DNA from 2 places in the Micromonospora sp. NPDC048930 genome. Region 1 is predicted to be linked to the other one. Evidence: riboswitches for the same ligand, from Rfam matches in the RefSeq annotation. Region 1 holds a riboswitch; the other holds the start of a gene.
The links. Region 1 has a riboswitch for thiamine pyrophosphate ahead of thiE (thiamine phosphate synthase). Riboswitches for the same ligand answer to the same signal wherever they lie in the genome.

Region 1 (14,424 bases):
ATCAACGAGACCCGGTCCCGGTTCACCATCGAGCCGCTGGAGCCCGGCTTCGGCTACACCCTGGGCAACTCGCTGCGGCGCACGCTGCTGTCGTCGATCCCGGGTGCGGCCGTGACCTCGATCAAGATCGACGGTGTGCTGCACGAGTTCACCACGATCCCCGGGGTCAAGGAGGACGTGGTCGAGCTCGTCATGAACATCAAGGAGCTCTGCGTCAGCTCCGAGCACGACGAGCCGGTCAGCATGTACCTGCGCAAGCAGGGCCCGGGCGACGTGACCGCCGGTGACATCCAGCCCCCGGCCGGTGTCTCGGTGCACAACCCGGACCTGAAGCTCGCCACCCTCAACGGCAAGGGCCGGCTCGACATGGAGCTGACCGTCGAGCGGGGTCGGGGCTACGTCACCGCCGCGCAGAACAAGCAGGCGGGCGCCGAGATCGGCCGGATCCCGGTCGACTCGATCTACTCGCCGGTGCTCAAGGTGACGTACCGCGTCGAGGCGACCCGCGTCGAGCAGCGGACCGACTTCGACCGGCTGATCATCGACGTCGAGACCAAGCCGTCGATGGGCCCGCGTACCGCGCTGGCCTCGGCCGGTTCGACGCTGGTGGAGCTCTTCGGGCTGGCCCGGGAGCTGGACGAGACCGCCGAGGGCATCGACATCGGGCCGTCCCCGCAGGACGCCCAGCTGGCGGCGGACCTGGCTCTGCCGATCGAGGAGTTGGACCTCACCGTCCGCTCCTACAACTGCCTCAAGCGCGAGGGCATCAACTCCGTTGGTGAGCTGATCGGGCGTACCGAGGCGGACCTCCTCGACATCCGGAACTTCGGTCAGAAGTCGATCGACGAGGTCAAGATGAAGCTCGCCGGGATGGGCCTGGGGCTGAAGGACTCGGCTCCGAACTTCGACCCGGCGCACGTCGTGGACGCCTTCGGCGAGGCCGACTACGACACCGACGACTACCGCGAGACCGAGCAGCTCTAAGTCCGGCTGCCGCCACATCTGAGGAGCACCAACAATGCCCACGCCCACCAAGGGCCCCCGCCTCGGCGGCAGCCCCGCGCACGAGCGGCTGATGCTGGCCAACCTGGCCTCTTCGCTGTTCCAGCACGGCAAGATCCAGACCACCGAGACGAAGGCCCGGCGGCTGCGCCCGCTGGCCGAGCAGCTGATCACCAAGGCCAAGCGGGGCGACCTCGCCTCGCGTCGGCGGGTGCTGGCCGTCGTCAAGGACAAGGACGTGGTCTACGCCCTGTTCGACCAGATCGCGCCCCGGTACGCCAACCGCAACGGTGGCTACACCCGGATCGTGAAGACCGGTCCGCGCAAGGGTGACGCCGCTCCGATGGCGATCATCGAGCTGGTCGAGGAGCTTCAGGTCGCCGAGCCGAAGGCGAACAAGAAGACCGCCGCCCGCAAGGCCGCCCAGCAGGACAAGGTCGAGGCCCTGGCCCGCGAGGAGGAGGTCCCGCAGGCGCAGCCGGCTGAGGACCAGGACTCCGAGCCGCCGGTGCACGTCTCCGGCGACACCGCCGAGGCGGGCGAGGACAGCGACGAGGCCAACGAGAACAAGGCCTGAGCACAGGCAGCATCGTCGGGCCCGGCACCCCTTCCCTGGGGTGCCGGGCCCGACGGCGTGAACGGGAGGTACGAGGTGGACGAGCGGACCCGGTTGCGGCTGGACGTCTCGTACGACGGCACCGACTTCTCGGGCTGGGCCGCCCAGCCCACCCGGCGTACCGTCGCCGGCGTCCTGATGGAGACGCTGGACCTGGTGCTCGGTGCGGGCACCGCAACCGGGTTGACCGTGGCCGGCCGGACCGACGCCGGCGTGCACGCCACCGGGCAGGTCTGCCACCTCGACCTGCCGACCGAGGTCTGGCGGCAGCACGAGGGGAAGCTGCTGCGCCGGCTGGCCCGGCTGCTCCCGCCCGACGTGCGGGTACGCGCGATGACCGAGGTGCCGGCCGAGTTCGACGCCCGCTTCTCGGCCACCTTCCGCCGCTACGAGTACCGGGTCACCGACGCCCCGTGGGGCGCCGAGCCGCTGCGCCGTACGGACACCCTCGCCTGGCCGAAGCCGCTGGACCTAGCAGCGCTGAACGCCGCCGCGGCCGGGCTGGTGGGGGAGCACGACTTCGCGGCGTACTGCCGGCGCAAGGAGAACGCCACCACGCTGCGCGAGGTGACCCGGCTGGACTGGCGGCGGGACCCGGACGGGATCCTGGTCGCCACCGTGCAGGCCGACGCGTTCTGCCAGAACATGGTGCGCAGCCTGGTCGGCGCGATGCTGGTCGCCGGGGACGGCCGCCGGCCGGTCGAGTGGCCCGCGAGCCTGCTCAGCCGCCGGGAGCGGTCCAGCGAGGTGACCGTGGCGCCGGCGCACGGGCTGGCCCTGGTCGAGGTCGGCTACCCCGTCGACCCGGCCGAGTACGCCCGCCGGGCCGAACTCACCCGCCGGCTCCGGGTGCCGGTCGCCGAGGGCTGAGCGCCGCCCCCGCCGGACCGACGGTCAACCGGCATGGCACGGCCCGCCGTCCCGGGTCGGGACGACGGGCCGTCGGTGCTCGGGTCAGTTGCCGGTGCCGTCCTGGCCGGTGACCCCGTCCGTGGCGGACTCGGTGGGCTGGGTGGCCACCCCGCCGTTCGCCCGTCGCTCCAGCACGCCACGGTTCAGGTAGACCTCGATCAGGTCGTACAGGATCTCCCGGGCCGTGCCGTCGGTGGCGCTGATCCGCTGCCCGTCGGCCCGGGTGACCAGGCAGTACGCGATGTAGTGGCCGCGTACCTGCCAGCCGACCCGGGCGGCGGCGGTCGCCACGGCCTGGGTGTCGTCGCCGGCCGCCATGCCCCGGAACCGGCCCTGCCGTTCGTCGAGCATCTGCCGGATCCGGTCCCGGGCGCGCTGGGCGCTGGCCACGTCCGTCAGGTTGAACAGCCCGGCCGTGACCAGGTGCTGCCCGTCGGGGGAGCGGAGGGTTGCCCGGACCACCTGGTTGCAGCCGAGGCGGACCAGCAGGTCGGCGATCTCGCCGGTGGCCGCGACCGCGCAGCTGCCGCTGGAGTTCGTCCGCAGCACCTCGTACGCCGGCTGGCCGTCGCTGACCACCAGCTGCTTGCCCGGGAAGACCTCCTTGGCGGTGAGCGCCAGCTGGTCGGTGTCCCGGGAGTCCAGGTCCGTCCCGTCGCCGGCGGCGGACTGCTCCACCACGGGCTGTCCGGTGGGCGTGCCGGCCTGCGGGGTGCCGTTCCGCTCCTGGAGCAGGGCGGCGACGGCCAACCCGCAGAGGGCGAGCAGGACCAGCACGGCGGCCCCGCCGATGAGCGCCTGCCAGGCCCGGCCGCCGCGCCGGCGTCCGTCCCCTCGGGCGCGGGGCGGCTCCGGCGGCTCGTCGGTCCGGGCGGCCACGCCCTGTGGCGGCTCGGGGTGGGCGGTCGGCTGCACCACCGGGACGGTGGCCCGGGGAGCGGCCGGCTCGGCCGCCGGGTGGGCCGGCGGCGCCGGTGCCGGTGACGGTGGCGGCATGGGTGCCGGGGCCGGCGGGTGGGCGACGTCGACGGCCGGCCGGCTGGGCCGGACCGGCGGGGGCAGCGACGGGGTGGGGAAGCGGGACGGCGAGGGGCCCGCCGGTGGAGGTGGCGTGGCACCGGGCGCGGACGGGTCCGACCCGGACCTCGGGTACTCCAGGAAGGCGTCCTCATCGGACTCGTACCGATACACCATGTGAGCCACACTAAGGGCCTATTGTCCCTTTCGAGGGTAATATCGGGAAAATCTGGCGGAGTGGCGTGATGAGGTCCCCGCCGCACCGTCTCCGGAGGCCGGCCCGGGCGGTGCGACAATGCCCGACGTGACCGGCGACCACTACTTCACCGCTGAACCCACGACCGCCGCCCGCCCGCGGGAGGTGGGGTTCTCCGTCGCCGGGCGCGACTACACGCTCGCCTCGGCCAGCGGGGTCTTCTCGGCCGACCGGCTCGACCCCGGGACCGCGGTGCTGTTCCGCAAGGCCGACCTGCCGGCCGCCGACGTCGCCGGCGCGCTGCTCGACATCGGCTGCGGCTTCGGCCCGATCACCTGCGTACTGGCCACCACCGCGCCGTCCGCCACGGTGTGGGCGGTGGACGTCAACCAGCGTGCCCGGGACCTCACCGCCGCCAACGCCGCCCGGGTCGGCGCCGCCGACCGGGTCCGGGTCGTCGCGCCGGACGACGTACCGGCCGACATCTCCTTCGCCCAGATCTGGTCCAACCCGCCGATCCACATCGGCAAGGCGGAGCTGCACAACCTGCTGCGGCGCTGGCTGCCCCGGCTCGCCCCGGACGGGCTCGCCTGGCTGGTCGTCGCCCGGCACCTCGGCGGCGACTCGCTGCACCGCTGGCTCGTCGAGCAGGGCTGGCAGGTCGAACGGCACGCCAGCCAGAAGGGCTTCCGGGTGCTGCGGGTCACCCGATAATCGAGTGTCGCCCGTCCCGGCCCCTCGGGCAGGATGCCCGCGTGGGATACGTGGACGTGGCAGGGGTCGGGCACATCCTCCCGGACGGCCGGGAACTCTTCGCCGAGGTGTCGTTCCGGGTCGGTGAGGGCGCCAAGGTTGCCCTGGTCGGCCCCAACGGCGCCGGCAAGACCACGCTGCTCCGGATGGTCGCCGGTGACCTGCCGGTGAAGACGGGCGCGATCGCCCGCTCCGGCGGGCTCGGCGTGATGCGCCAGTTCATCGGCATGATCGGAGACGACTCCACGCTCGCCGACCTGGCGCTCGCGCTGGCCCCGCCGGCGCTGCGCGACGCCGGCCGCCGGCTGGTCGAGACCGAGGCGGCCATGCGGGCGGCCGAGGTCCGCGGCAAGTACAGCACCGCCGCCGGCAAGGCCCAGCTCGCGTACGCGGACGCCCTGGCGGCCTGGGGCGAGGTCGGCGGGTACGACGCCGAGGTGCTCTTCGACACCGTCGCCACCATCGTCCTCGACCTGCCCTGGGACGCCGCCCGGGAACGTCCGGTGCGGACCCTCTCCGGCGGCCAGCAGAAGCGCTTCGCCCTGGAACTGCTGCTGCGCGGCCCCGACGAGGTGCTGCTCCTCGACGAGCCGGACAACTTCCTCGACGTACCCGGCAAACGCTGGCTGGAGGCCCGGCTACGGGAGTCCGGCAAGTCGGTGCTCTACGTCTCGCACGACCGGGAACTGCTGGCGCAGACCGCCGACCGGGTGGTCGCCGTGGAGGGCGGCAGCGCCTGGGTGCATCCGGGCAGCTTCGCCAGCTGGCACGAGGCGCGGGTGGCCCGGCACGCCCGCCTCGACGAGCTGCGCAAGCGCTGGGACGAGGAACACCAGAAGCTGCGCGAGCTGATGCTGATGTACAAGCAGAAGGCCGCGTACAACGACGGGATGGCCTCGCGATACCAGGCCGCGCAGACCCGGTTGCGCAAGTTCGAGGAGGCCGGGCCGCCGCCCGTACCCCCGAAGGACCAGGACATCCGGATGCGGCTGACCGGCGGGCGGACCGGCAAGCGCGCGGTGATCGCCGAACAGCTCGAACTCGACGGCCTGACCTACCCGTTCGACCTGGAGCTCTGGTACGGCGACCGGGTCGCCGTGCTGGGCGCCAACGGCACCGGGAAGTCGCACTTCCTGCGCCTGCTGGCCCGGGGCGGCAGCGACCCGGACCCGGCCAACACCCCGGTGGACGGGGCGGCGGCGCTCGCGCCCGTCGCACACGACGGGGTGGTCCGCCTCGGCGCGCGGGTCCGGCCCGGGCACTTCTCGCAGACCCACGACCGGCCGGAGCTGATGGAGAAGACCCTGGTCGACATCCTGTGGCGGGGCGACGAGCACCGGGCCGGGATGGACCGGCACGCGGCGATGGCGGCGCTGTCCCGCTACGAGCTGGCCGGGCAGGGCGACCAGCGCTTCGGCACGCTCTCCGGCGGCCAGCAGGCGCGGTTCCTGGTGCTGCTGCTGGAACTCTCCGGGGCGACCCTGCTGCTGCTCGACGAGCCCACCGACAACCTCGACCTGGCCTCCGCCGAGGCGCTCGAGGCGGGCCTGAACGCGTTCGAGGGGACGGTGATCGCGGTGACCCACGACCGCTGGTTCACCCGCTCCTTCGACCGGTTCGTGCTGTTCCGCGGGGGCGGCGAGGTGGTGGAGACCCCCGAGCCCGTCTGGGACGTCGGTTGATCGACGGCGAGCCGGGCCGGCGGCCGGCCGCCGCCGTGCTGGCTGAGCGGCGACTCGGCCGCTGGCCCGGCGGCGGGCGGCATAGGGTGATCTCGTGACTGAGATGAACTACCGCCGGCTGGGCGACTCCGGACTCGTGGTGTCCGTGGTCGGCATCGGCTGCAACAACTTCGGCCGCAAGCTCGACCTCGACGGCACGCGCACGGTGGTCGACGCCGCGCTCGACGCCGGGATCAACTTCTTCGACACCGCGGACATCTACGGCGAGCCGCAGGGCGCCTCCGAGGAACTGCTCGGCCAGGCCCTCAAGGGCCGCCGGGACGACGTGGTGGTGGCCACCAAGTTCGGCATGGACATGCACGGCCTGAACGGGCCGGACCACGGCGCCCGCGGCGCCCGCCGGTACATCGCCCGGGCCGTCGAGGCGTCGCTGCGCCGGCTCGGCACCGACCACATCGACCTGTACCAGATGCACGAGCCCGACCCGGGCACCCCGATCGACGAGACCCTCGCCGCCCTGGACGACCTGGTCCGCGACGGCAAGGTCCGCTACCTCGGCAACTCGAACTTCGCCGGCTGGCAGATCGCCGACGCCGACTGGACCGCGTCCTCCCAGGGCCGCACCCGGTTCATCTCCGCGCAGAACCACTACTCGCTGCTGGAGCGAAGCGTCGAGGCGGAGGTCATCCCGGCCTGCGAGCGGTTCGGCCTGGGCATGCTGCCGTTCTTCCCGCTGGCCAACGGCCTGCTCACCGGCAAGTACAAGCGGAACGAGGCGCCGCCGGCCGGCAGCCGGCTCTCCGGCGGCGGCCGGTACGCCGCGCGGCTGGCCGCGGCCGACTGGGACACCATCGAGGCGATCGAGGCGTACGCGGCCGAGCGTGGCCTCACCATGCTCCAGGTGGCCATCGGCGGGCTGGCCGCCCGCCCGGCGGTGACCTCGGTGATCGCCGGCGCCACCACCCCGGAGCAGGTGCGTGCCAACGCCGAGGCGGGCGCCTGGCAGCCCACCGACGAGGACCTGGACGCGCTCGACGCGATCCTCTGACCGGCCTTCCCCTGCCCCGGTGCCGTGTTCGGCACCGGGGCAGCCTGCTGTCCAGCCGTCGCTTGCCGGCACACGCCGCCTGCGGGTACCTCACCGCTTTTGGCCGGGCCGGCAGGCGCCGCGCCGCCTGCTGGTGCCGGCGGGCACCCTCGGGTGCTGCTGCCGCCCCGCGCCCACGTCGGGCCGGGCGCGGCCCCGCGGGACGAGGCACTCGCCGCTGCGTGGGTGCCGAGCCCCGTCGGTGGAACACCATGGGTGTCTCCCGGTCGCTGACACACCCATGGCGTTCCACAGAGCGAGAGAGGTCCCGCCGGGTCAGCGGGGGACGGGGGTGGTGCCGCGTTCGCGGAGGGCTCGGGCGACCAGGCTGATGGTGGCGCGGGGGTGGCGGAGGACGTCGTCGGCGGTGAAGCGGAGGACGAGCCAGCCGGCCGCGCGGAGGGCGTTGAGGCGGGCGACGTCCTGGCGGAAGTGGGCGCGTTCCCGGTGGTGGTCGCCGTCGTACTCGACCGCGACGCGCAGCGCCGGCCAGGCGAGGTCCACTCGGCCGACGAAGCGGCCCCGGGCGTCGAGCACGTCGTGCTGGGCGTTCAGTGGGCCCAATCCGGCGTCGAGCAGGAGCAGCCTCAGCCGGGTCTCCATCGGCGACTCGCCCAGCGGCTCCGCCAGCGCCAGCACCTCTCGCAGCAACGAGATGCCCGGCCAGCCGCCGCGTTCGTCGGCGTAGGCGCGCAGCGCGGGGAGCTTGACGACCCGCCGGTGCAGCAGCGCACGGTCGGCGTCCGGGAGGGCCGAGCGGGTGACGTGCACCCGGGAATGGGGGCGCATCCGAGCGGCCCGGGGCAGCACGACGGCGACCGGAGCATCGCGGTCGAGCAGGTCGGCACCCCACAGGTACGCGGCGCTCAGCCCGGCAATGGCCGCGCCGAGCGGCAGCCGCAGCCCGACCGCGTCGCACCACATCCGGTGGTCGTCCGGGCAGTATCCGTCGCGGTGCACGTACACGTCCGGCAGCAGGCGTCGCCAGGCCGGGCCGCGCAGCACCGTCCAGCTCAGGTGACCGCCGGCGACGGCGGCGCTGCCGCGGAACGGCAGGCACGTCAGATGACGCGGAATCCGGGCGGTCGAGGGCATTCGGACAGCATGTCGTGAGTGGACGGTCACGCGCTGTCCCCGCCGTCCATGCGGGGCGGTGGGTGGGAAAAGTGTCACCCACCCTTGGCGGATCCGGGGGAACGTCGTACGGTAGGCCGCAAGTGACCCACGGGAGCCCGGTGCGTACCGGGCTGAGAGGGGGGCTGGAAGCCCCCGACCGTCGAACCTGATCCGGGTAATGCCGGCGCAGGGAGGAGTGTTGCCGTGCCGTCCCTGGGACGACTGCATCTGATCACCGACACCCGGCCGGGGCGGGACGCGCTCGCCGTGCTGCGGGCCGCCCTGCCGGTGGCCCGCGCCGAGCTGGTCGTCCAGGTCCGGGTGGCGGACGAGGCCACCGATCGGGAGGCGTACGAGCTGGCCCGCCGGGTGGTCGCGCTGTGCCGGCCGTACGGGGCGATGTGCCTGGTCAACGACCGGTTGCACGTGGCGCTGGCGGTGTCCGCCGCGGGCGGCCACGTCGGGGCCGACGACCTGCCGGTGGCGGCGGCCCGCCGGGTGCTCGGCGCCGGCGCCGTGCTCGGCGCGACCGCCCGGGAACCGGTGACCGCCGCCGAGGCGGTCGCCGCCGGAGCGACCTACCTGGGCGTCGGCCCCTGCCACGCCACCACCACCAAGACGGGGCTGCCCGACCCGATCGGCCCCGCGGGCGTACGCGCGGTCGCCGGCGCCGTGGACGTGCCGGTCATCGCGATCGGTGGGGTGACCGCCGCCTCCGTGCCGGCGCTGCGCGCCGCCGGGGCGTACGGGGTGGCGGTGGTCGGGGCGATCTCCGCCAGCCCCGATCCCGCACGCACGACTGCCGAACTGATCGAGGCCCTGGCATGCTGACCCGACCGGACGTCGCCATCGTGGGGGCGGGACCGGTCGGGCTGGCGATCGCGTGGCGGTGCGCATCCCGGGGACTGCGCATCACGGTGCACGATCCGGCCCCCGGCTCGGGTGCCTCGCACGTCGCCGCGGGCATGCTCTCGCCGGTCGCCGAGGCGTACTTCGGGGAGCACGAGCTGACCGGGCTGCTCGCCGAGTCCGCCGTCCGCTGGCCCGGGTTCGCCGCCGAGCTGGTCGAGGCCGCCGGCACCGGGATCGGGTACCGCACCGACGGCACCCTGGTGGTCGGGCTGACCGCCGACGACCTGGCCGAGGCGCGCCGGCTCTGGACGTACCAGCAGGGGTTGGGGCTGCCGATCACGCCGCTGCGCCCCTCGGAGCTGCGGGACCGCGAACCGGCGCTGGCCCCGCGCGTGCGCGGCGGCGCGGTCGCCCCCGGCGACCACCAGGTCGACCCGCGCCGGCTGGTCGCCGCGCTGCGGATCGCGGCCGAGCGGGCCGGCGCGGTGTGGCGGCCGGGCCCGGTCGGCGCCCTGTCCGAGGTGGACGCCGGGGTCACCGTGGTCGCGGCCGGCTGCGGCGCGGCGGCGCTCACCGGGCTCCCGGTCCGCCCGGTGAAGGGCCAGGTGCTCCGGCTCCGCGCGCCCGGTCGCGGCGCGCCGGACTTCCGGCACGTGATCCGGGGGTACGCCGACGGCGAGTCGGTCTATCTGGTGCCCCGGGACAGCGGCGAGGTGGTGGTCGGGGCGACGGTCGAGGAGCGCGCCGACACGGAGGTCACCGCCGGCGGGGTGCTCCGGTTGCTCCGCGCCGCCGTGGACCTGGTCCCCGAGCTGGCCGAGTACGACCTGGCGGAGGCGTCCGCCGGGCTGCGTCCCGGTACGCCGGACAACGTGCCGATCATCGGTGCCTTGCCCGGCCGGCCCGGCGTGCTCGCCGCCACCGGACACCACCGGCACGGCATCGTGCTCACCCCGGTCACCGCCGACCTGGTCACCGAGCTGATCCTCACCGGCGAGCCGGACCCGCTGCTCGCCCCCTTCACCCCCGACCGGTTCGCCGGCACCAGCGCGCCGGTCACCACGGGCCGGGGCCGGACCGCATCCGCCATCGAGGAGGAGACGTGCAACTGATCGTCAACGGCGCGGGGCGTGACCTGCCCGGCGGGACGACCGTCGCGGACGTGGTCCGCGTGGTCACCGACCAGCAGCGTGGCCTCGCGGTCGCGGTCAACGGCGAGGTGGTGCCGCGCGGCGGCTGGTCGGCGACCGTGCTGCGCGACGGCGACCGGGTCGAGGTGCTCAGCGCCGCCCAGGGCGGGTGAGCGGCGTGCCGTTCGAACTCGGCGGGGTCGGCTTCGGCTCCCGGCTCATCCTCGGCACCGGTGGCGCGGCCAACCTGCACGTGCTGGAGCAGGCCGTCCGCGCCTCCGGGACCGAGCTGGTCACGGTGGCGCTGCGCCGGGTGGACACCGCACCGGGCACCGCCGGCGGGCTGCTCGACGTGCTGGACCGCTGCGGCGTACGGATGCTGCCGAACACGGCCGGCTGCTCCACCGCGTCGGAGGCGGTGAAGGTGGCCCACCTGGCCCGGGAGGCGTTCGGCACGGACTGGGTGAAGCTGGAGGTGATCGGGGACGACCGCACCCTGCTGCCCGACGGGGTGGAGCTGCTGCGGGCGGCCGAGGAGCTGGTCGCGGACGGGTTCACCGTGCTGCCGTACACGTCGGACGATCCGGTGCTGGCCCGGCGGCTGGCCGACGTGGGGTGCGCGGCGGTGATGCCGGCCGGCGCCCCGATCGGTTCCGGCCTGGGGGTGAGCAACCCGCACCACATCCGGCTGATCCGGCAGAGCGTCGACGTGCCGGTGATCCTCGACGCGGGCATCGGCACCGCCTCCGACGCGGCGCTCGCCATGGAGCTGGGCTGCGACGCGGTGCTGCTGGCCAGCGCGGTCACCCGGGCGGCCGACCCGGTGGCGATGGCCACCGCGATGCGGCACGCGGTGGCGGCCGGGCGGCTCGCGTACCGGGCGGGCCGGATCGCCCGCCGCTTCCACGCCCTCGCCTCCACCCCCGACGACGGACGGCCCGACCTGTGACGGCACCGACCGGGGTCACCGCCCGATCGGCGGGACGAGATCTTGGAAGCGTACGGCCCCTGGAGGGGCCCGAATCCTCCAAGATCTCGTCGAGCGCCGCGCGGGCGCGAGCCCTCCCGTCGGGGGTGGTGCTGCTGACGGATCGGTGGGTGGCGCGCAGGCCACTGGTGGCGGTGATCGCGGCGGCGGTGGCCGGGGGAGTGCGCTGGGTGGTGCTGCGGGAGAAGGACCTGCCGCGCGCCGCGCGCCTCGCCCTCGCCGTCGAGCTGCGCGCGGTACTCGCCGAGGTGGGCGGCACCCTGATCGTCGCCGGCCCGGACCCGCTCGACGGGGCCGCCGTGCACCTGCCCGCCGCCGGTCCCTACCCGCCGCCGCGCCTCGGCCTGGCCGGCCGCTCCTGCCACGACCGGGCGGAACTCGCCCGACTCACCACAGAGGACTACGCCACCCTCTCCCCGGTCCACGCAACCAGGACCAAACCCGGCTACGGCCCAACCCTCGGAGCGGCCGGCCTCGCCGAGCTGATCGGAGTCAGCCCCGTCCCGGTCCTGGCCCTCGGCGGAGTCGAGACGCCTGACCAGGTCAGGGCGTGCGTCGAGGCAGGCGCCGCCGGAGTGGCCGTGCTCGGCGCACTCATGCGAGCCGAAGACCCCACCGAGGTGGCCGCCACGCTCACCGCCGCGGCTCACGAGACGGTTGGTCGGCCCGGTCACGGGGCGGCCCGACCAGCACCGACCCCGGCGCAAGCCGTCCCAACGGCGGTCACCCCGGTGGCGCCAAAGCCCAGCCTTCGCGCGGCGGTCTCCACGTCAGGGCTGCGGCCGACCGTGCCCACGGAGGGATCAAGCCTGACCGCCCGGAGTGGGCACGGTCGGCCGCAGCCCCCAACCGCAACCAGAGACGGGGAACAGTGACGCCGAAAACCGTACTCACCATCGCCGGCAGCGACTCCGGCGGAGGAGCCGGCATCCAGGCCGACCTCAAGGTCTTCGCCGCCCTCGGCGCGTACGGCACCAGCGTGCTCACCGCGGTCACCGCGCAGAACACCCGAGGCGTCGACGCCGTCCTGCCGCTGCCCCCGCAGACCGTCCGCGACCAGCTCGACAGCGTGCTCGGCGACTTCGCGGTACGCGCGGTGAAGACCGGCATGCTCGGCACCCCGGCTGTCGCCGACGCGGTGGCCGAGGCGGCGCGGGCCGGCCGGCTGCCCCGGCTGGTCGTCGACCCGGTGCTGGTCGCCACCAGTGGACACCGGCTCGGCGTGGTGGAGGCGGTCGAGCGACTGCTCCCGTACGCCGAGGTGGCGACGCCGAACTGCGCGGAGGCCGCCGCCCTCACCGGACGTCCGGTGACCACGGTCGAGGAGATGGTCGCGGCGGCCGAGACCCTCGCGGCCGCCGGTCCGGCGCACGTGGTGGTCACCGGCGGTGACCTGGACGCCGCCGGCGAGTCGGTGGACGTGCTGGTCGGCGGCGGGACGACCAGACTGCTGCGGGCGCCCCGGGTGGCCACCCGGCACAGCCACGGCACCGGCTGTTCGTTCTCGGCCGCGATCGGCGTCCGGCTGGCGGCCGGCGAGCCGGTGCCGGACGCGGTGGCCGCCGCCAAGGAGTACGTGACCCGCGCGCTGACCGGCGCGCGGCACTGGGAGCTGGGCGCGGGACGCGGCCCGCTGGACCACTTCGGCTGGTCCTGTTGACCATCAGGGAGGCTGTCATGCAGGCACGACGCAAGGTCTACGTGGAGGGGTCACGGCCGGACCTCCGGGTGCCGTTCGCCGAGGTGGAGCTGACCGGGGACAACCCGCCGGTCCGGCTGTACGACACCTCCGGCCCCGGCTCCGACCCGGCGGTCGGGCTGCCGCCGCTGCGCGGGCCGTGGATCGCCGAGCGGGGGGACGTCGCCCCGGTGCGGGGGGCGGGCACGCCGCTGGCGGGCGCGGACGGGAAGCGCCCGACGCAGCTCGCGTACGCCCGGGCGGGTCTGGTCACCCCGGAGATGGAGTTCGTGGCGATCCGGGAGGGCGTCGCGCCGGAGTTCGTCCGGGACGAGATCGCCGCCGGCCGGGCCGTGCTGCCGCTCAACGTCAACCATTCCGAGTGCGAGCCCGCGATCATCGGCAAGGCGTTCCTGGTGAAGGTGAACGCCAACATCGGCACCTCGGCGGTCACCTCCTCGATCGCCGAGGAGGTGGAGAAGCTGACCTGGGCCACCCGGTGGGGCGCGGACACCGTGATGGACCTGTCCACCGGCAAGCGGATCCACGAGACGCGCGAGGCGATCGTGCGCAACTCCCCGGTGCCGATCGGCACCGTGCCGATCTACCAGGCCCTGGAGAAGGTCGGCGGTGACCCGGTGAAGCTGAGCTGGGAGGTGTTCCGGGAGACCGTCGTCGAGCAGGCCGAGCAGGGCGTCGACTACATGACGGTGCACGCCGGGGTGCTGCTGCCGTACGTGCCGCTCGCGGTGGACCGGGTGACCGGGATCGTCTCCCGGGGTGGCTCGATCATGGCGGCCTGGTGCCTGGCGCACCACGAGGAGAACTTCCTCTACACCAACTTCGCCGAGCTGTGCGCGCTGCTCGCCAGGTACGACGTCACCTTCTCCCTGGGCGACGGGCTGCGGCCGGGCTCCATCGCGGACGCCAACGACGCGTCGCAGTTCGCCGAGCTGAAGACCCTCGGCGAGCTGACGAAGGTGGCCTGGGAGCACGACGTCCAGGTGATGATCGAGGGCCCGGGTCACGTGCCGATGCACAAGATCAAGGAGAATGTGGACCTCCAGCAGGAGTGGTGCCACGAGGCGCCCTTCTACACGCTCGGCCCGCTGACCACGGACATCGCGCCCGCGTACGACCACATCACCTCGGCGATCGGGGCCGCGATGATCGGCATGTTCGGCACCGCGATGCTCTGCTACGTCACCCCGAAGGAGCACCTCGGGCTGCCCGACCGGGACGACGTCAAGGCGGGCGTGATCGCGTACAAGATCGCGGCGCACGCGGCGGACCTGGCCAAGGGGCACCCCGGGGCGCAGGCCTGGGACGACGCCCTCTCCAAGGCGCGCTTCGAGTTCCGCTGGGAGGACCAGTTCAACCTTTCGCTGGACCCGG
Region 2 (14,424 bases), on a different contig from region 1:
GCTCCGCCTGGTCGAGCACCACGTCGACGAAGGGCCGGCCGGTCGCCGCGTCGGTGTGCCCGAGCACGTCCGCGGTGATCTCGATGAGGAAGGACTCCAGCTCGCCGCCGTTCCACTCCCGGAAGATCTCCGCGATCTCCGCCGGGCTCGCCGACAGCCCGGCCCGCAGCAGGTCGTACGCCTCGGCGATGAGCTGCATGTCGGCGTACTCGATGCCGTTGTGGACCATCTTCACGAAGTGGCCGGCGCCGTCCGGGCCGATGTGCCGGCAGCACGGCGTGCCCTCCACCTGCGCGGCGATCTTCTCGAAGATCGGGCCGAGCTTCCGGTAGGACTCCGCCGAGCCGCCCGGCATGATGCTCGGGCCGTGCAGCGCGCCCTCCTCGCCGCCGGACACCCCGGTGCCGACGAAGTGCAGCCCGTGCCCGCGCAACGCCTCCTCGCGGCGGCGGGTGTCGGCGAAGTGCGCGTTGCCGCAGTCGACCACGATGTCCCCCTCCTCCAGCAGGGGGATCAGCTCGTCGATCACCGCGTCGGTGGGGGCGCCGGCCTTCACCATGACGATCACCGCGCGGGGGCGCTCCAGCGAGGCGACGAAGTCGGCCATCGACTCGGACGGCACGAAGGCGCCCTCGTCGCCGTGCTCGGCGACCAGGCTGCGGGTGCGTTCCGGCGAACGGTTGTGCACCGCCACGGTGAACCCGTTGCGGGCCAGGTTCCGGGCCAGGTTGCGGCCCATCACCGCCAGACCGGTCACCCCGATCTGTGCCGTCGCCTGCTGTGCCATGCGTACCGCCACCTCTCGTCGGTTGCCCGTCCTGCGACCGTATCGCGGTCTTCGCGGGCCCGGGTGGGGACGTCGACGGCGGGTGAGCGTGGTGTCACTCCTGGACGGGCGGCATCGTGGCGGTCGGGCCCGTGCCCTCGGCCAGCCGGGCCTCGACGTGGGCGACCTTGGCGGTCATCGCGTCGGTGACCCCGGGGCGGAGGTCGGCCTTGAGCACCAGGCTGACCCGGGGCGCCTGCGCCGCGACCGTGTCCACGGCGCGCTTCACCACCGCCATCACCTCGTCCCACTCGCCCTCGACGGTGGTGAACATGGCGTCGGTCCGGTTGGGCAGTCCGGATTCGCGGACCACCCGGACGGCGTCGGCGACCAGGTCGCCCACAGACTCACCCACGCCGAGCGGGGTGATCGAGAACGCGATCAGCATGTCGTCGATCGTGCCAGTAAATCGGGTGCGGGGCGGGCGGGCGGCGGGTTAGCCTGCTGGCATGCGTAACTGACGCCCTTCCGCCGAGCCCGGTCCACCGCCGTACGCCGTGGACCCGTCCTGCTCCGGGCGTCCGCATCCTCCCCGCCGCCGTCGCTCGCGGTGTCTGTCGTGGTCGGACCCACCGGAGCTCGCCCGCTCGCCGCGCCGGAACCGGCGCGCCCCGACAGCCAGGAGGTTCGCGTATGCCCGCCAAGCGCAGTCCGAAGAAGTCCCGCAAGCCGTCGCCGTCCCTGGCGGACGTGACCCCGACGGATCTCGACACCCTCGCCGTGGCGCCGGTGGCCGGCTCGGTGGCGCTGCCGACGCCGGCCGGTGCCACGCCACCCGCGCCGCCGAAGGCCGGCCCGCCGGCCGGGCGCGGCGCCCGCCTCGCCGGGCGCAGCCAGCGCGCCGGCCAGGCCCGGTTCTACGCGTTCCGGCGCAGCTGACCGGACCCGCGCCGGGGGCGGCAGGGCCCCTCGATCCGGCGTCGTCCGGCGTGCCTGCCGAGGGCTGTCGGTCAAGGGCTGCCAGCCGGACAGGCGATCCGCCGTTGAGCGATATGTCTCTGCGACATATTCATGTCGCAGAGACATATCGCTTCCGGGGGCACGCCCACCGGGCCGCGACACACCCGCACCGGTGACTGCCCGGCGGTGCCGCTCCGCTCTGGCCCGCCAGCGGAGGCCGGTGGCGGCCGGTGGCGGCCGGTGGCGGCCAGTGGTCGCCCGGGGGAGGCCGGTGGCGCCCGGTCGAGGCGACCGATCCGAGCGCGGGTCAGCCGATCAGCGGGCGGAAGGTGCCCAGCACCACGCTCACCGTCAGCGCCGCGCCGGCCAGCACGGCCGCCCCGACGACCAGCAGCCCGTCCGCCCGGGTGAACCGCTGCCGCCGGGCGACCGTACGCGGGATGCCGGCGTCGAAGCCCCGGGCGTCCATCGCGACCGCCAGCCGGGTGCCCCGGCGGATCGCCCCGACCAGCAGGGCGAACGCCGTCGACACGAAGAGCCGTAGCCGGGCCACCGGGTTGCCGCCGGCGTCCACGCCCCGGGCCCGCCGGGCCATGCTGATCATCCGCCACTCCTGTTCGAGCAGCGGCACCAGCCGGAACGCGGCCAGCGCGCCGATGGCGAACCGGGCCGGCGCCTTCGCGTTCTGGATCAGTGCGTCGGCCAGGTCGGTGGCGTCCGTGGTGGCGAAGACGATGACCCCCGGCAGCGCCACTGCGAGCATGCGCAGCACCAGCCCCAGGGCGGTGACCAGCACCCCCTGGGTGACCACGACCGGGCCGGCCTCGACCAGCACCGGACCGGACCGGTCGGCGGCGAAGAGCACCAGGGTGACCAGGATGCCGCCGGCGCTGGCCAGCAGCGGCCAGGCCCGCCGGGCCAGCACGCCGTAGCGCACGCCGAACAGCGGCAGCACCGCCAGTTCGACCGCGATGGCGATCGCCGGGGCCACCGGGTCCAGGGTCGCGATCAGGATGAACGAGAAGACCAGCGCGGCGGCCAGCTTCGCCACCGGGTTGCGGCGGGCCAGCGGCGCGCCCGGCACGGCGACCGGCTCCACCCCGATCACGCGTCGGCTCCGGGGCGGGTCAGGGTGACGGTCCGGTCCGCCAGCGCCGCGACGAAGTCCGGGTCGTGGGTGACGGCGACGACGCCGTGGCCGGCGTCGCGCAGCTCGGCGAAGAGGTCGACCAGCTCCAGCCAGGTACGCCGGTCCTGGCCGAAGGTGGGCTCGTCGCAGATCAGCAGGCGGGGCGCGGTGGCCAGGGCGGTCGCCACGCTCAGCCGCCGCGCCTCGCCCCCGGAGAGGGTGTACGGGTTGGCCCCGGCCAGTCCGGCCAGGCCGAGCCGGTCGAGCAGCCCGTCCACGGTGGCCCGTACCGCCGGCTCGTCCTGCCCGGTACGGCGCGGCCCGAGCGCCAGCTCGTCGCGGACCGTGCCGGTGACGAACTGGTGCTCCGGGTCCTGGAAGACCGAGCCGATCCGCCGGGCCAGGGCGGGTGCCCGCCACCGGTGCGGGGGCGTACGGGCGTCCCGCCCGGCGAGCGCCTCGGTGGCGGTCACCGTACCGGTGCCCGGGCGGAGCAGGCCGCCGAGGAGCAGGGCCAGGGTCGACTTGCCGGCGCCGTTCGGGCCGAGGACGGCGAGCGCCTCGCCGGCGCGTACCCGAAGGTCGGTGGGGGCCAGCCGGGGCGGGAGGCCGAGCCGGTCGGCGGTGAGCAACGGGTCGCCGGGCGGTGCGGTGGCGTGTCGGGGCGGCACGGTGCGGCCGGGCACCCAGACCCCGGCCGCGGCGAGCGCGTCGCCGTGCACGGCGAAGACCGTCCCGGGCGGCCCGTCGGCCCGCACCCCGCCGCCGGCCTCCAGCACCACCACCCGGTCGACCAGCGGCAACGCCTCAGCGACCCGGTGCTCGACGAGGATCAGCGTGGTGTCGGCGTCGAGGGCGTCGGTGACCGCCCGCCGGACCAGGGTGGCGCCGGCCGGGTCGAGGTTGGCGGTGGGCTCGTCGAGCAGCAGCAGCCCCGGCCGCAGCGCGAGCGCCCCGGCCAGCGCGAGGCGCTGCTGCTCACCACCGGAGAGCGCGGCGGTGGGCCGGTCCCGGTGGTACGGGAAACCGACCCGGCGCAGCGCCTCCGTCACCCGGGGCCAGATCTCCTCGGCCGGTACGCCCCGGTTCTCCAGCCCGAACGCGACGTCGTCGCCGGAGCGCGCCATCACCAGCTGGGTCTCCGGGTCCTGGAATACGATGCCGACCCGTTCCCGGGCCTTGCGGGGGTCGAGCCCGTCGATCTCGACGGTGCCCTCCTGCTCGCCGGAGTCCTCGGGCAGCAGCCCGGCCAGCGCCGCCAGCAGGGTGCTCTTGCCGGCGCCCGACGGCCCGAGCAGCAGCACCCGCTCCCCGGCCTCGACCCGCAGGTCCACCCCGCGGACGGCCCACTGCCGACGCCCGGCGTGCCGCCACCCGAACCCGCGCAGGCTCACCGCACTCACCACTCCACCTCCCTCCGGCCCCGGCTTTGTTGATCAAGGAGTTTGCGTCGGGAAACCCGCCTCGGCCGACGCAAACCCCTTGGTCAAGGTGGCGGGCAGGTGGGCGGTCAGACGGCGGCGCGCTCGCGACCGGCGGGGAAGCGGTCGAGGACGCCGGTGTTGGCCAGGGCGCGGGTCAGGGCCACGCTGCCCAGGCCGGCCACCACCAGCGAGCTCGCGGCGGTGAGCAGGATGTAGGGGAGGCGGAAACTGCCCCACGCGGTGCCTGGGTACCAGACGAAGACGTCGTAGATCGACGCGGCGAGCCCGGCCAGCGCCGCGGCCAGCAGCGCCACCGGCAGCCGGAAGTTCCGGTAGGCGAAGAGCGCGAAGGCCAGCTCGCCGGCCGCCGCCTCCAGCGGACCCTGCACCACGATGGTCCAGCCCCAGCTGGTGCCCAGCGCGACGGAGACCAGCGCGGCGAGGGTGAGCGTGTAGAACGCGGCGCCCGGCTTCCGGACGACCAGCGCGCCCAGCACGGCCGGCACCAGCCAGACGCCGTACAGGACGGCTCGGCCGGGCAGCGGGATGGCGTCCGCCGGCCCGTTCCACAGCAGGCCCCAGGCCCAGAAGATGACGCCGAACGCCACCCCGAGCACCGAGGCGACGACGATGTCGATGGTGCGCCACCGGTTGTGGTTGTCCATGATTGCTCCCAGTCCAGAAGAACGAACCAGGAGAAGACGCACGCCGCGCCCGGAATCACCGGACGGCGGCGCGGCTGGAGGTCGACCGAACTCCCTGCGCTGGCATTACCCAGATCAGGTTCGAGGGTCTGCGGGCACCGGCCCGCACTCTCAGCGCTGTGCGCTCCCCTGTCGGATGTGAAGTTGTCTCGGCAGACGCTAGCACCGACCCCGGTGCCCGGCCCAGCGGGGCGATCGGCGGCCGGTCCGGCTGGGTAGGCTGCCGATCATGCGGATCGACGCGCGAGGTCTCACGTTCGAGGTACGCACCGGCGGTCCGGAGGACGGCGAACCCGTCCTGCTGCTGCACGGCTTCCCGCAGCACGGTGGCGAGTGGGACGAGGTGGTGCCCGCGCTGCACGCCGCCGGCCTGCGCACGTACGCGCTGGACCAGCGCGGCTACTCGCCGGGCGCGCGGCCGGCGGCGGTCGAGGCGTACCGGATCCCGGAGCTGGTGGCGGACGCCGCCGGCGTGCTCGACGCGCTGGGGGTGAAGGCCGCACACCTGGTCGGGCACGACTGGGGCGCGATCGTGGCCTGGGGTCTGGCGGCGCTGCACCCGCAGCGGGTCCGCACCCTGACCGCGGTGTCGGTGCCGCACCCGGCGGCCATGGGGCACGCGCTCGCCACCGACCCGCAGCAGAAGGCCCGCTCCTCCTACATCGCGCTGTTCCGCAAGCCGGGCAAGGCGGAGAAGGTGCTGCTGGCGTTCCGCGCGGCGACGCTGCGCCGGATGCTCGGCGGGGTCGGCGACACCGCCCGGGTGGCCCGGTACGCCGACCCGATGCGCGAGCCCGGCGCGCTCACCGCCGCCCTGAACTGGTACCGGGCCATGACCGGGGCGGACATGAAGGCCGTCGGGCCGGTGACCGTGCCGACCACCTTCGTCTGGAGCGACCGGGACGTCGCGATCGGCCGGACCGCCGCCGAGGCGTGCGCCGCGCACGTGACCGGCGACTTCCGCTTCGTCACGCTCACCGGCGTCACCCACTGGATCCCCGACGAGGCGCCCGCGCCGCTCGCCGAGGCGATCCTGGACCGCGTCGGCCGATGATCGCCACCGCCGCGCCGGCCCGGCCGCACACCCGCGCGTCGCTCGCCGCCCAGCTCCGCGACCTCGGCGTACGCCCCGGCGGGACCGTCCTGGTGCACGCGGGCCTGCGGGGGCTCGGCTTCCTGTGCGGCGGCCCGGAGGCGGTGCTGCTCGCCCTGCGGGACGTGCTCGGCCCCGAAGGCACGGTCGTGGTGCCCACCCACACCCCGGACAACAGCGACCCGGCGGACTGGACCAACCCGCCGGTGCCGACGCAGTGGTGGCCGGTGATCCGGGCCGAGCTGCCCGGCTTCGACCCGGCGGTCACCCCGAGCCGGTTCATGGGCGCCCTGGCGGAGCTGGTCCGCACCTGGCCGGGCGCCCGGCGCAGCCACCACCCGCAGGTCTCCTTCGCCGCGCTCGGGCCGGCCGCCGACCGGATCGTCGCCGGCCACGCGCTGGCCGACATGCTCGGCGAGGGCTCCCCGCTGGGCCGGCTCTACGACCTCGACGCCGACGTGCTGCTGCTCGGCGTCGACCACGGCTGCAACACCTCGCTGCACCTGGCCGAGTATCGGCAGCCCGCGCCGCCCCGGCAGCGCTGCGGCGCCGCCGTGCTGACCGCCGAGGGCGGCCGGGAGTGGGTGTGGTGGGAGGACGTACGGCTGGACGACGACGGCTTCGCCCGGCTCGGCGCGGACCTGGAGGCCACCGGTGCGGTGCGGCTCGGGCCGGTCGGGGACGGGACGGGCCGGTTGATGAGGCAGCGGGCGGCGGTCGACTTCGCGGTGGACTGGCTGGCCCGCAACCGACGGACGGAGGAAGCATGACCGTGAGTGCCGAGGCGTACCTGGCGGTGGTGACCGAGACGATCGGCCGGGTGGCCGCCGGACAGCGGGACAACGTGGGCCGGGCGGCCGACCTGATCGCCGAGTCGCTGCGCGCCGACGGCGTGGTGCACGCGTTCGGCACGGGGCACTCCGAGGCCCTGGCGATGGAGATCGCCGGGCGGGCCGGCGGGCTGGTCCCCACCAACCGGATCGCCCTGCGCGACCTGGTCCTGTACGGCGGGGAACCGGCCGACGTGCTCGGTCCGAAGCTGGAACGCGACCCGGCGGTGGCGCACCGCCTCTACGAGCTGGCCCCGGTCCGGCCGCAGGACGTCTTCGTGCTCGCCTCCAACTCCGGGTTGAACGGCGCGATGGTGGAGTTCGCCGCGATCGTCAAGGAGCGCGGGCACGCCCTGGTCGCGATCACCTCGGCGGCGCACTCGGCCCGGATGACCTCGCGCCACCCGTCCGGGCGCAAGCTGGCCGACTTCGCCGACGTGGTGCTCGACAACGGCGCCCCGTACGGCGACGCCACCCTGCCGCTGCCCGGCGGCGGCGCGGTGGGGGCGGTCTCCTCGATCACGGCCGCCCTGCTGGCCCAGCAGATCGTGGCGGAGGTGGTGGCCCGGCTGCTCGCCGCGGGGGAGCGGCCCCCGGTCTACCTGTCGGCCAACATCACCGGCGGCGACGAGCACAACGCCGAACTGGAGGCCCGGTACGCCGGCCGGATCCGCCGGGGGGCCTGAGCGCGAGCCGGTTTCGTGACGGCGCGGACCGGGCACAGCCGCTACTGCCGGTGGGAGGCCCCCACCGGCAGTACCGTCGTCCCCGGAGGTAGCGCGTGTCCAAGGAATCCGAGAAGCAGCGCTGGCAACGCAACTTCGCGGACCTGCTCCAGGAGTTGCGGGTCGCGCAGACCGGCGTGCAGATCCTCTTCGCCTTCCTGCTCACCCTGCCGTTCAGCAGCGGATTCACCCGGGTCACGCACTTCCAGAAGGACGTCTACATCGTCGCGTTGCTGTCCGCCGCCGCCGCCACCGCGATGATCATCTCGCCGGTCGCCTTCCACCGGGCGCTGTTCCGGCAGGGCCGCAAGCCGGAGCTGGTCCGGTTCTCCCACCGGATGGCCACCGGCGGCCTCGCCTTCATGCTCGTGTCGATGGTCAGCGCGGTCCTGCTGATCACCGACTTCGTGCTGAGCCGGCCGATCGCCTTCGTGCTCAGCGCGCTCACCGCGCTCTGGTTCCTGGTGTTCTGGCTGATCCTGCCGTTCGCCCGCCGCAACTGGGGCGACGACGACATCGACGACGAGGACGACGACCCGCAGGTGCTGGCCGGCGACTGAGCTGCGCGGTCCGTGCCAAATCGGACGTGCAACCGACGCTACCGCTGGGTAACACCCGGGAGTAGCGTCGTTCTCGTCGAGCACGTCGACGCAGCCGGACCAAGGTCCCCAGGAGGCAGCCGTGACCACGACACAGAACAGCCGACCCGACCCCGCGAACGCCGGCGGGCCCACGGGCCGGGTCGCCCCGATCGACGACACCGACCCGCCGGCCGGCACCGCCGCCGCGATCGACGAGGCGGGCGGGGCGGGTCCGTTGCCCACCGAGGCCGGCCAGGTCTCCGAGAAGGAGGCCCGCCAGGTCGCCGAGGCGGCGCGGGAGGCATCCTGGGACCGGCCCAGCTTCGGCAAGGAACTCTTCCTCGGCCGGTTCCGCCTGGACCTGATCAACCCGTGGCCGCACGCCGACCCGGCGGACGCCGCCCGGGCCGAGGAGTTCCTCGACGCGTTCGGGGCGTACCTGGACGCCGAGGTGGACGGTGCGGTGATCGAGCGGGACGCCCGCATCCCGGACGAGGTCTTCCACGGGCTGGCCCGGCTGGGCGCGTTCGGCATGAAGATCGATCGCAGGTACGGCGGCCTCGGGCTGAGCAACCTGCACTACTGCCGGGCCCTGATGCGGGCCGGCTCGGTCAACCCGGCCATCGGCGCGCTGCTCTCCGCGCACCAGTCGATCGGCGTGCCGCAGCCGTTGAAGATGTTCGGCACCGCCGAGCAGAAGCAGCGCTTCCTGCCCCGCCTGGCCGCCGGCGAGGTCTCCGCGTTCCTGCTCACCGAGCCCGACGTCGGCTCCGACCCGGCCCGGCTCGCCACCACCGCCGAGCCCACCGAGGACGGCACCGGCTACCGGCTCAACGGGGTGAAGCTCTGGGCCACCAACGGCACGGTCGCCACCCTGCTCGTGGTGATGGCCCGGGTGCCGGCCGGCGCGGGGCGGCGCGGTGGCATCACCGCCTTCGTGGTGGAGGGCGACAGCGAGGGCATCACGATCGAACGGCGCAACGCCTTCGTCGGCCTGCGCGGCCTGGAGAACAGCCTCACCCGCTTCCACGACGTCTTCGTGCCGAAGGAGAACGTGATCGGCGGCGAGGGCAAGGGCCTGAAGATCGCGCTGACCACGTTGAACACCGGGCGGCTCTCGCTGCCCGCCATGTGCGTCGGCGCCGGCAAGTGGTCGCTGAACGTGGCCCGGGAGTGGGCCGCCGACCGGGTGCAGTGGGGCCGGCCGGTGGGCGAGCACGAGGCGGTCGCCAAGAAGCTGGCCTTCATCGCGGCCACCACGTACGGCATGGAGAGCATGCTCGACCTCTGCTGCCTGCTCGCCGACGACGACCGCAACGACATCCGGATCGAGGCCGCGCTGGTCAAGCTCTACGCCAGCGAGATGGCCTGGAAGATCGCCGACGAGCTGATCCAGATCCGGGGCGGCCGGGGCTACGAGACGGCCGATTCCCTGGCCGCCCGGGGCGAGCGGCCGGCCGCCGCCGAGCAGATCCTGCGGGACCTGCGGATCAACCGGATCTTCGAGGGCTCCACGGAGATCATGCACCTGCTGATCGCCCGGGAGGCGGTCGACGCGCACCTGTCGGTGGCCGGCGACATCATCGACCCGGACGCCGGGTTGGGCCGCAAGGCCAGGGCGGGCGCGCGGGCCGGCGTCTTCTACGCCAGGTGGCTGCCCACCCTGGCGGTCGGGCGGGGCCAGGCGCCCGGGGCGTACCACGAGTTCGGCCCGCTCGCCGGGCACCTGCGGCACGTCGAGCGGACCTCCCGCAAGCTGGCCCGGTCGACCTTCTACGCGATGTCCCGGTGGCAGGGGAAGATGGAGCGCAAGCAGGCGTTCCTCGGCCGGGTGGTGGACATCGGTGCGGAGCTGTTCGCGATGTCGGCGGTCTGCGTCCGCGCCGTCGCCGAGCGGGACACCCACCCGGAGAACGTCGAGCTGGCCGACCTGTTCTGCCGGCAGGCCCGGCTGCGGATCGACGAGCTGTTCACCGGCCTGTGGTCCAACACCGACGCGGTCGACGTGGCCGCCGCGAAGCGGATCCTCGCCGGCCGGTACGCCGCCCTGGAGGAGGGCGTGGCCACCCCGCCGGCGGACAAGCCGTGGGTGGCCCGCTGGCAGCCGGGCCCGTCCACCACCCAGGACGTCCGCCGCCGCATCCCGCCGGCGTGAAAGGAGGGCCCCCTGTTAACGCCTCCGGTATAGCAGGGGGCCCTCCTAACCGGCGTCAGGAGCGGGCGACCGCCCAGGCGATCACGCCGGCCAGGATCAGCCCGTTCAGCGCGGCCAGCACCAGGTACGCCGCCGGGGGGATCTTGCGGCCCTTGCGCACGAAGCTCACCAGGACGCCCGCGTAGATCAGCAGCAGGACGGCGACGACGATCAGGAAGTACAGCACCGCCACACCTTAGCGGCCGGCCTTCAGCCCAAGTCTGCGCAGCTCCAGCGCGGCGAGCGCGTCGACCGTCGCATCGTCGCCGCGCCGCCACGCCTCGGCCACGTCGGGCGCGATCCGGGTCAGCTTCGCCAGCGGCTGGCCGGCCAGGGCGCGCAGCGCCAGCAGGTCCCGTCCGGCCGGGGCGCTGGCGAGGGCCTGCGCCGAGCCGGCCCGGCGCATCCAGCGCACCCGCAGCGGCAGCCAGCCGACGAGCACCAGGCCGAGCGGGAAGACCAGCACCGCGAGGCTCAGCGCCAGGGCCAGCTGCCCGACGAGTTCCTGCTGGTCGCGGCCCGCCTCGGCGACCGCCCGGGCGGCGTCGGCGGCCTTGGTGAAGGGGGCGGTCAACTCGTCGCCGACCAGCGGCACCCGGCCGACCTTGCCGCCCGCCTCGGCCAGGTTGTCGGCGAGGCCGCCGCCGGCCCCCTCCAGCTTCCGCCCCGGTACGGCGAGCTTCTCGACCAGGTCGTGCAGCCAGAGCGCGAAGCGGATCGACGCGTACACCCAGACGACCACGAGCAGGTCGGTGAGGAGCTGACGGAGGGCGGTCGGGAAACGATCAGCGTAGATCTTCACGCCGGACAGCGTGCCACGACCGGGCCGGGGCGGCACGGCGAGGTTTTCAGCGGACGCAGCCGGGGCAGGTGCCGAAGATCTCCAGGGTGTGGCTGACCTCGGCGTACCCGTGCTCGGCGGCGACCCGCTCGGCCCAGCTCTCCACCGCCGGCCCGGCCACCTCCACGGTCCGCCCGCAGGCCCGGCAGACCAGGTGGTGGTGATGGCCCTCGCTGCACCGCCGGTAGAGGTGCTCGCCGCCTGGCGGCCGCATCACGTCGATCTCGCCGGCGTCGGCGAGCCCCTGCAGCGTCCGGTAGACGGTGGTCAGGCCCACCCGCTGGCCGCGCTGGCGCAGCATCGCGTGCAGGTCCTGCGCGCTGTGGAAGCCCTCCACCTCGGCCAGCAGCGCGCTCACCGCGGTCCGCTGCCGGGTGTTCCGCAGCGGCCCCTCGGTCATGCCGCCACCTCCCCGCAGTGGCCCGTGCCGACGCTGCGCTCGCTCATGACGGCCCCTCCCCGGCGTGGCTGACCGCGTCCGCGACGATGTGCGCGACGTGCTCGTCCACCAGGGCGTACGCGATCTCGCGCCCCCGCCGGGAGCCGCGGACCACGCCCGCACCGCGCAGCACCCGCAGGTGCTGGGAGACCAGCGGCTGCGGGGCGCCGAGCTTCTCCACCAGTTCGTGTACGCAGCGTTCGCCCGCGGCCAGCTCGCTCACGATCGCCAGCCGGATGGGCGCCGAGAGGGCGCGCAGCAGATCACCCGCGCCCTCGAAGGCGTCGTACCCGTTCGTGGCGGTCATCCCGTAACGGTAACCAATGCCGACTGGGTCGGCCCGGGCCGGCTCACCGGAGCGCGACCTCGTGCTCCGGCGGCTCCGCGACCGCCTCGCGGACCGGCACGGCGACCGGACCGGACCGCCGGCGCAGCGCCCGCCGGCCGGCGGTGGCCAGCGCCACCACCAGGAACGAGGCGATGGCCAGCAGCACCACCGAGGCGCCGGGCGCGGTGTCGGCGGTGGCCGCCACGACCACGCCCGCACCGGCGGCGAACAGCCCGAGCGCCATCGCCGCCGCCATGGTGCCCCGGAAACCCCGGGTCACCTGCTGCGCGGTCGCCACCGGGACCACCATCAGCGCGCTGATCAGCAGCACCCCGACGGCCCGCATGGCGATGGTCACGGTCACCGCGGTGGTCACCGCCAGCAGCAGGTTGAGCGCCCGGACCGGCAGGCCGGAGACCCGCGCGTACTCCTCGTCGTGGCAGACCGCGAAGAGCGCCGGGCGCAGCACCAGCATGGTGACCAGGATCGCCACGCCGAGCACCAGGATGGTGGTCAGGTCGGCCGCCGACGTCGTGGTCAGCGACCCGAAGAGGTACGCGTTGAGCGACCCGCTGCTGGCGTCGGAGAGCCCGACCAGCATCACGCCGCCGGCGATGCCGCCGTAGAAGAGCAGCGCCAGGGCCAGGTCGCCGGAGGTACGCCCGCGCGAGCGGACCAGCTCGATGACGATCGCGCCGAGGGTCGCCGCGATCACCGCCACCAGCACGGGGGAGCGGTTGAGCAGCAGTCCCGCGCCGACGCCGGTGAGCGCCACGTGCCCGATGCCGTCGCCGATCAGGGCCAGCCGGCGCTGTACCAGGTAGATGCCGAGCGCCGGGGCGGCCAGCCCGATGACCAGCGCGCCGACCAGGGCACGCAGCATGAAGTCGTACTGGAAGAGGTCCATCAGATGCTCCTCCACAGCCCGGCGGGCTCCTCGTCGCAGTGCGGGTGCACGTGCTCGTGGTCGGGATCCGCGTGGTGCCCGGCCGGCTCCGGCACCGCGCCGTCGTGGCAGATGCCGCCCTGGTGGACCACGACCGCCCGGCTGATCAGCGGGCGCAGCGGGCCCAGCTCGTGGGCGACCAGCAGCACCGTTCCGCCACCGTCGAGGAAGCCGCGCAGCGCCACGGCGAACGCCTCCTGGCTGACCGCGTCCACCCCGGCGGTCGGCTCGTCCAGCACCAGCAGCTCCGGCTGGCCGGCGAGGGCGCGGGCGATCAGGGTGCGCTGCTGCTGCCCGCCGGAGAGGGTGGCCACCGGGTCGCCGGCCCGGTCGGCGAGCCCGACCGCGCGCAGCGCGGCGGCGACCGCCTCGCGGTCGGCCCGGCCCGGCGGGCGCAGCACGCCCCGGCGGGCCAGCCGGCCCGAGGCCACCACCTCGCCCACCGTGGCCGGTACGCCGCTGCCGGCGCCGAGCCGCTGCGGGACGTACCCGATCCGGTGCCACTGCCGGAACCGGCGCTGCGGGGTGCCGAAGAGGGTGACCGACCCGCCGCTCAGCGGGACCAGGCCCAGCACGGCGCGGATCAGGGTGGACTTGCCGGAGCCGTTGGCGCCGAGCACGGCGACCACCTCGCCGGTGGTGAGGGTGAGTGAGACGTCCCGCAGCACCGGCCGGGCGTCGTAGCCGACGGCGGCGTGCGTGACCTGGAGAACGGGTGCGGTCATGAGCAGTCCAAGGCGGTACGCAGGGTCTGGAGGTTGGTCCGCATCGCCGAGAGGTAGTCGCCCTCGGCCGGCGGGCCCTCGATCGGGTCGAGCACGGCGGTCTTCGCCCCCACCTCGCGGGCCACGGTCTCGGCGACCTTGGGGCTGACCAGGGTCTCGAAGAAGATCGTGGTGGCATCGTGCTCCCGGGCCTCCGTCGCCACCTCGGCGAGGCGCTGCGGGGAGGGCTCCGCCTCCGGGCTGAGCCCCGTGATGCCGACCTGTTCGAGCTGGTAGCGGGCGGCCAGGTAGCCGAAGGCGGTGTGGCTGGTCACGATCTCCCGCCGCTGGCAGGTCTTCAGCCCCTGCGCGAGGTCGGCGTCGAGCCGCGCCAGCTCGGCGTGGAGCGTCTTCGCCCGGGCGGTGTAGTCGGCGGCGTGGTCCGGGTCGGCCTTGCCGAGCCGCTCGGCGAGCCGGTCGCCGATGGTGGCCAGCCGGGTCGGGTCGAGCCAGACGTGCGGGTCCTTGCCGCCGCTCTCCTCCTCGTGCCCGGACTCGCCCTCGTGCTGGTGGCCGCCCTCCGCGGCGTCGCGCAGCGGCTGGACGCCGGCCACGTCGAAGGCCCGGCCGCCGGCGTTCTGCTCGACCGCCTCGTCCACCGCCGGCTGGAAGCCGGCGAGGTAGACGACCAGCCCCGCGTCGCTGACCTGGCCGACCTGGCGCGGGTTGAGTTCCAGGTCGTGCGGCTCCGCGCCGGGCT

Region 2: another riboswitch for thiamine pyrophosphate. It lies ahead of ACGFI9_RS32875 (ECF transporter S component); the one in region 1 lies ahead of thiE (thiamine phosphate synthase).

Annotation. Positions count from the first base shown of each region.
Region 1 covers NZ_JBICUB010000012.1:144,355-158,778, reverse strand. The annotation lists gene ACGFI9_RS27555 (DNA-directed RNA polymerase subunit alpha) at 1-984, shown strand, start outside; gene rplQ (50S ribosomal protein L17) at 1,019-1,579, shown strand; gene truA (tRNA pseudouridine(38-40) synthase TruA) at 1,655-2,488, shown strand; gene ACGFI9_RS27540 (hypothetical protein) at 2,573-3,724, opposite strand; gene ACGFI9_RS27535 (class I SAM-dependent methyltransferase) at 3,852-4,457, shown strand; gene ACGFI9_RS27530 (ABC-F family ATP-binding cassette domain-containing protein) at 4,499-6,178, shown strand; gene ACGFI9_RS27525 (aldo/keto reductase) at 6,282-7,226, shown strand; gene ACGFI9_RS27520 (endonuclease domain-containing protein) at 7,542-8,360, opposite strand; TPP riboswitch at 8,481-8,591, shown strand; gene thiE (thiamine phosphate synthase) at 8,586-9,212, shown strand; gene thiO (glycine oxidase ThiO) at 9,206-10,345, shown strand; gene thiS (sulfur carrier protein ThiS) at 10,336-10,536, shown strand; gene ACGFI9_RS27500 (thiazole synthase) at 10,533-11,312, shown strand; gene ACGFI9_RS27495 (thiamine phosphate synthase) at 11,372-12,226, shown strand; gene thiD (bifunctional hydroxymethylpyrimidine kinase/phosphomethylpyrimidine kinase) at 12,223-13,011, shown strand; gene thiC (phosphomethylpyrimidine synthase ThiC) at 13,029-14,424, shown strand, end outside.
Region 2 covers NZ_JBICUB010000020.1:4,310-18,733, reverse strand. The annotation lists gene gndA (NADP-dependent phosphogluconate dehydrogenase) at 1-787, opposite strand, end outside; gene ACGFI9_RS32895 (MTH1187 family thiamine-binding protein) at 882-1,214, opposite strand; gene ACGFI9_RS32890 (hypothetical protein) at 1,460-1,705, shown strand; gene ACGFI9_RS32885 (energy-coupling factor transporter transmembrane component T family protein) at 2,034-2,834, opposite strand; gene ACGFI9_RS32880 (ABC transporter ATP-binding protein) at 2,831-4,258, opposite strand; gene ACGFI9_RS32875 (ECF transporter S component) at 4,366-4,944, opposite strand; TPP riboswitch at 5,018-5,124, opposite strand; gene ACGFI9_RS32870 (alpha/beta fold hydrolase) at 5,213-6,037, shown strand; gene ACGFI9_RS32865 (aminoglycoside N(3)-acetyltransferase) at 6,034-6,846, shown strand; gene ACGFI9_RS32860 (sugar isomerase domain-containing protein) at 6,843-7,592, shown strand; gene ACGFI9_RS32855 (DUF6328 family protein) at 7,688-8,191, shown strand; gene ACGFI9_RS32850 (acyl-CoA dehydrogenase family protein) at 8,313-10,367, shown strand; gene ACGFI9_RS32845 (hypothetical protein) at 10,423-10,593, opposite strand; gene ACGFI9_RS32840 (hypothetical protein) at 10,603-11,208, opposite strand; gene ACGFI9_RS32835 (Fur family transcriptional regulator) at 11,255-11,647, opposite strand; gene ACGFI9_RS32830 (ArsR/SmtB family transcription factor) at 11,691-11,993, opposite strand; gene ACGFI9_RS32825 (metal ABC transporter permease) at 12,037-12,921, opposite strand; gene ACGFI9_RS32820 (metal ABC transporter ATP-binding protein) at 12,921-13,685, opposite strand; gene ACGFI9_RS32815 (metal ABC transporter substrate-binding protein) at 13,682-14,424, opposite strand, start outside.